2 regions of the Streptococcus sp. FSL R7-0248 genome follow, and region 1 is predicted to be linked to the other one. Evidence: predicted binding sites of a transcription regulator. Region 1 holds the regulator's gene; the other holds the start of a gene.

Region 1 (3,194 bases):
CAGTAGTAGAATTCGTTCGCTTTGAAGTTGGTGAAGGTATCGAAAAAGCATCTAACGACTTTGAATCAGAAGTTGCAGCTACAATGGCAGCAGCTCTTAACAACTAATTCTAGTTGCTAGATAAAAAGAAAAGAAGTTACGTGAATGAATCGTAACTTCTTTTTTGTTGCTATTAAAAAAACGTCTGAGCATGCCCCAGACGTTGAAAAAAGTAATTAATGAGCGAAGGTATTTACACCAAGTAGAAGAGAGAGTGTTCCCATGATGATACCTGCAAGGATAACCCCAAGCATAACAGCAATAACACTGCGTTTAAAGTCCCAATCTAGGATAGATGCTGCTAGGGTACCAGTCCAAGCTCCTGTTCCTGGAAGCGGAATTCCCACAAAAAGTAGAAGGGCCCAGAAGACACCCTTATCTCCAGCAGCTTTTTCAAGTTTTTGGCCACCACTGTGACCTTTTTTAAGACACCAGGTAAAGAAGCCACCAATTAGAGGTTTATCTGCCCCCCATTCGAGGACACGGCGGGCGAAGAAGAAGATAATTGGAACTGGAATCATGTTCCCAATGACACAAAGAATTAGGGCTTGCCACCAAGGGATACCTGAGGCGATAGCAACAGGAACGGCTCCACGGAGCTCAACTAAAGGAATCATAGAGATTAAGAGTGCAATGATGTATTTCATGAGTAACCTTTCATAGGGAAATAAATAAGAGATATGAACTTTATCAAGAGTGATAAGACTAATACTACTGCGAAAGTGCTAAAAAGTACTTATTGGATTAGGTGGGTCTCAGCCTGTTAAAGTGGATAGAAAATTTGAATCAAACACCTTAAGTTACCTAATATTTTAGTCTTATTTATTGTATCTTATATGGTCTCTAATGACAACTTTAAAAAGCTTTTTGAAGGTATAGTTTCCCATGTGCTGACATTTTTGGTATAATAATAGTCAGTTATAGTCAAATTAGACTGGAGGAATTAAGATGGCAAGAAATACATCAGATAGTATAGAAGAATATATTAAAGAATTGCTGGGCCAGTCTGGAATTGCTGAGATTCAACGCTCGAACTTAGCAGATACTTTTCAAGTTGTACCGAGTCAGATTAATTATGTTATTAAGACCCGCTTTACAGAAAGTCGTGGTTATATTGTTGAGAGTAAGCGTGGAGGTGGCGGTTATATTCGTATCGTCAAAGTCAGATTCTCTGATAAGCACCACATGATTAATGATTTGCTTCAGAACTTAGCGGATCAGCTCAGCGAGCAGGTATTTACAGACTTGATCCAGTTGCTTTTTGATGAAAAAATCATCACAGAACGTGAAGGAAATTTGATTTTAGCAACTGCTAGTGATGATATTTTAGGCGCAGATGCGGCTGCTATTCGTTCGCGTATTCTACGCTCGCTATTACTTAGATTGGATAGAAAAGGAAATTAGATGACGACATATTCAAGAAAAATGCAGGCCATTTTCCATCGTGCGCAGCTTGAGGCAGAGCGTTTTGGAAGTCCTTTTCTGGAGACTTGGCATGTGCTTCTGGCTATGGTTGAGGTTCCAGGATCTGTAGCCTACCTAACATTTACTGATTTTGAGGACCGTATTCGTGCGGAAGAGATTGAGACAGCCGCTGTACTAGCGATGGAGAAAAGTCCAAAAGACTTGTCTGAATCAGATATTATCGATTTACGTGCACAGTCACATGCTTTAGAGGCTATGTTGCAAGAGGCAGAGGGAATTGCTGGTGTGACTGGTGCTGTAGAGGTAGGGTCTGAACATGTATTGATGGCCTTTCTCCTTCATAAAGATTTGATGGTTTGTCGTCTCCTTGAAGTTGCTGGTTTTCAATATAAGGATGACAGCGATAAGCCTCGCATTATCGATTTACGACGTTCTTTGGAGCGTTATGCAGGTCTTAGTAAGCAAGATTTGAAGGCCATTCATGACCTTCGTAAGCCTAAAAAATCAAAGACATCAGGAAATTTTGCTAATATGATGCAGCCTCCTCAATCTTCTACTGGGGAGTTGGCAGATTATACCAAGGACTTAACGGCAGTGGCCGAGTCAGGTGCTCTTGATCCTGTTATTGGACGTGAGAAAGAGATTTCACGCATGATTCAGGTTTTGAGTCGTAAAACGAAGAATAACCCAGTTCTTGTAGGTGAAGCAGGTGTTGGTAAGACGGCACTTGCGCTTGGCTTGGCACAGCGTATTGCTTCAGGCGAAGTACCTTTTGAGTTGGCTGATATGCGTATCTTAGAGCTTGATATGATGAGTGTGGTTGCAGGAACACGTTTCCGTGGCGATTTCGAAGAGCGTATGAATCAAATCATTGATGAGATTGAAGCTGATGGAAAAATCATTCTCTTTATTGACGAATTGCATACGATTATTGGTTCTGGTTCAGGTATTGATAGTACCTTAGATGCGGCAAATATTTTGAAACCTGCTCTAGCACGTGGAACTCTTCATATGGTTGGAGCAACAACTCAAGCTGAGTACCAGAAGCATATTGAAAAAGATGCAGCTCTTTCTCGTCGTTTTGCTAAGATTACAATTGAGGAGCCAAGTGTAGCTGAGGCGATTGATATTCTAAAAGGCCTACGTTCGTCTTATGAAGACTATCATCGTGTAACGATTACTGATGAAGCGGTTGAGACAGCGGTCAAGGCGGCGCATCGTTATTTGACGAGTAAAAACTTACCTGACTCTGCCATTGACCTTTTAGATGAAGCGAGTGCAACTGTTCAAGGTCGTATTAAAAAAGAAGCCAAACGTGAGATAACGCCCTTGGATGAAGCGCTTCTATCTGGTGATATGAAGTCTGCTGTTAAACAATATAAGGCTAGCCAAAAAGCAAAATTACCAAAACCTGCCTTGGTAGATGCGGATCAGATTATGCAAACCCTTAGTCGTCTATCAGGTATCCCTGTTGAGAAGATGACTCAGGCAGATAGCAAGCGTTATTTGAATCTGGAAGCAGAGCTTCACAAACGTGTTATTGGTCAAGACGAAGCAGTTTCAGCGATTAGTCGTGCTATTCGTCGTAACCAGTCAGGTATTCGTACTGGAAAACGTCCGATCGGTTCCTTCATGTTCCTTGGGCCTACTGGTGTTGGTAAGACAGAATTGGCCAAGGCATTGGCGGAAGTTCTCTTTGATGATGAGTCAGCTTTGCTTCGCTTTGACAT
Region 2 (3,194 bases), 500 kb from region 1:
AGATCATCAGCAAGACTAAGAAGTTGTGATTGTTCTTTTTCTTTCAAATCACCGACAGGAATATTGGTTTTTTGTTCCACAATGGCTTCGATATGTTTTTCTGTGATGACAGGCATATCTTGGTCTTTGATGGTTTGTTTTTGCATTTCCTTGTATTTGGCAATTTGATCACGGAAATAGGCAGCTTTTTCAAAGTCTTCGTCACGAGTAGCTTGAGCCTTGAGGTTTTCAGCCTCAATCAAACGTTTGTCGATATCTTTAGGATCAACAAAGTTGAGGGTCAAGTTCATCTTAGAACCTGCTTCATCGAGAAGGTCGATGGCCTTGTCTGGCAAGAAACGGTCTTGAATGTAGCGGTTGGACAATTCTGCAGCTGCAGTAATAGCTTCGTCTGTATATTTGACGTGGTGGTAGTCCTGATATTTAGGTTGAATACCACGCAAAATAGTGATAGTTTCCTCAACCGTTGGTTCGTCAACCTTAACTGGTTGCATACGACGCTCTAGGGCGGCATCTTTTTCGATGATGCGGTATTCGTTGAGTGTTGTTGCTCCGACCAGTTGAAGTTCTCCACGAGCAAGAGCAGGTTTTAGGATGTTTCCAGCATCCATATTGCCATCACCAGCATTACCAGCTCCTACGATTTCATGGATTTCATCAATAAATAGGATAACATCCTGACGTTGACGAATTTCTTCCATGAGTTTTTGCATGCGTTCTTCAAATTGGCCACGAATACCAGTCCCTTGAACCAGGCTGACCACATCAAGACGGATGACTTGTTTGCCTTGGAGTTTTTGTGGCACGCTACCGTCAACGATTTTTTGAGCTAGGCCTTCAACAACAGCAGTCTTACCGACACCGGGTTCACCGATGAGGACGGGGTTGTTCTTGGTACGGCGGTTAAGAATTTCGATGACACGAATGATTTCCTCGTCACGACCAATAACAGGATCAATGTCTCCACGACGAGCGATGTCAGTGATGTTAATGCCGAACTCTTCAAGAAGACCTTGTGGCTGTTGAGGAGCTTGTTGGCGTGGTCCTCCTGGACGGCCTGGCCCTTGTGTATTGCCACCGTTTCCTCGGTTACCACCTTCTTGTGTTGGAGGTGTATTGGGAAGATCGCCGTTAGAAGAACGGAAGTTATTTAGGTCGCTGAAGAAATCATCGAAGAAGTTGGAACCTCCTGTTTGATTGAATTGATTGAGGGGGTTCTCTGGGTCAGATTTCATGATTTTATAACAATTTTGACAGAGGTCAACTTGTTGCTGATTACCGTTTACATTGGTATACAAATGAATACTAGCTTCATTAAGGTTACAGTTTTGACAGAGCATATCAGTACCTCTTTTCTATCTGAATTGGGAAAGACCTTTATTGAAAACAATCTTGGTCAAAAAAGGTCAAATCTATGACTCCATTATAGCATGCGGAAGGTAGATTGCAAGTAAAAAGCATCTAGGTTTGGCACTCTCTTAACAAGAGTGCTAACGTTGAATTTTAATTCAAAAACGCTTGTCTAAAATGTATAAATATTATATAATGTTTTTATATTATTCAGAACGAAAGAGAGATACCTATGACACAAGCTAAATCATTTTTGAAAGAAATCGACTTTACCAAGCAGGAACTTGAGGAGTTGATCGATTTATCTATAAAATTTAAACAGTTAAAGAAGGAGAGAATTCCGCATAAATATTTAGATGGCTTAAATATTGCCTTGATTTTTGAAAAAACATCCACAAGAACTCGCTCAGCTTTTACAGTGGCTGGTCAGGACCTAGGTATGAATGTGACCTACCTTGGTGCTGGAGACATTCAGTTAGGTAAAAAGGAATCTGTAGTTGATACAGCCAAGGTGCTTGGTTCTATGTTTGATGGAATCGAGTACCGTGGTTTTAAACAAGAAGATGTTGAAGATTTGGCCAAGTACTCAGGAGTTCCGGTCTGGAATGGTTTGACGGATACCTGGCATCCAACTCAAATGATTGCGGATTTCATGACTTTGAAGGAACACTTCGGTAGTTTGGAAGACTTGACCATCGCCTATATTGGAGATGGTAGAAATAATATGGCCAACTCACTTTTGGTCACTTCGGCTATTTTAGGCGTTAATGTCAAGATTATTGCCCCAGAGGTGCTGCAACCCGAAGATGAGATTGTAGCCTTAGCTCAGAAACATAATAATGGTGCCGACTTAACCATTACAGATGATATTTCAGAGGTCAAGGGAGTGGATATGCTTTATACGGATGTCTGGGTATCTATGGGTGAAGAGGTAGATTTTAAATCTCGTATTGATTTACTCTTGCCTTATCAAATTAATGCAGACCTACTAGCCAAGACAGAAAATCCAGATGTTATCGTTATGCATTGTCTCCCAGCCTTTCATGATCTCAATACCCAAATTGGGAAAGAAATCTATGATAAATATGGTTTGGCAGAGTTAGAAATTACAGATCAAGTCTTCCAAAAATACAGTGACATCATCTTCCAAGAAGCTGAGAATCGTATGCATTCTATTAAGGCCATTATGTACAATTCCTTGAAAAATATTTAAAATTCCCCCATTTTTCCCATAAGTGTGATAAAATAAGTAGGAAATACACAATTAATAGGAGAAATAACATGGAATCACATTTGGTGAGAATCATTAACCGTCTTGAAATGATGGCGGCTGATGGTGGTAATTTGAAACGTAATTTTGAACGTGAAGGAGTGGTTGTTGCCGAAGTATCATTTAGCAACGATCCTGAAAATGGTCCAGTTTTCACATTGCGTGACGTTGAAGCACGTGAATCTTATTCATTTGATAGCATCGACTTGATTGCAATGGAAATCTACGATTTGCTTTACTAATAAATCATTTGGGGACTTTACAAGGTTCCAAAAATTCAGAATGCCTGAAACTATCGAGTTTCAGGCATTTTTATCAGGATGAAAGCATAGGCTAATGCTTGTATGGGTTACCAAAATAGGCAGTATTTCAAATCATTGACAAACCTTTTGGGAAGATGTCATCTTAGGAGGACTTGAGGTGTCTTGCTTGAGAGATTTGATAGCGATGTCTATAACTTAGTTTTTATACTGAAATATCGCATTTATAAGAAAATACTTTATTTTTATACAGTCTTCTGATATAATATTGAAGAATATTAGTAAGGAGTATCTAGATGAATTTTTCATTTCTA

Evidence for each region. The regulator CtsR, encoded in region 1, represses protease genes until heat stress. The targets are predictions, from matches to a motif close to TTGGTCAAAAAAGGTCAAANA.
Region 2: NYE32_RS02910 (ATP-dependent Clp protease ATP-binding subunit) is a predicted target of CtsR. The motif match lies at 1,393-1,413, and genes of this name have one in related genera.

Annotation. Positions count from the first base shown of each region.
Region 1 is NZ_CP150201.1:83,236-86,429, forward strand. Features, by position in the region: gene tsf (translation elongation factor Ts) at 1-107, shown strand, start outside; gene NYE32_RS00510 (small multi-drug export protein) at 216-686, opposite strand; gene NYE32_RS00515 (CtsR family transcriptional regulator) at 988-1,443, shown strand; gene NYE32_RS00520 (ATP-dependent Clp protease ATP-binding subunit) at 1,444-3,194, shown strand, end outside.
Region 2 is NZ_CP150201.1:581,710-584,903, forward strand. Features, by position in the region: gene NYE32_RS02910 (ATP-dependent Clp protease ATP-binding subunit) at 1-1,340, opposite strand, end outside; gene argF (ornithine carbamoyltransferase) at 1,583-2,563, shown strand; gene NYE32_RS02920 (DUF1797 family protein) at 2,632-2,862, shown strand; gene NYE32_RS02925 (amino acid ABC transporter permease) at 3,177-3,194, shown strand, end outside.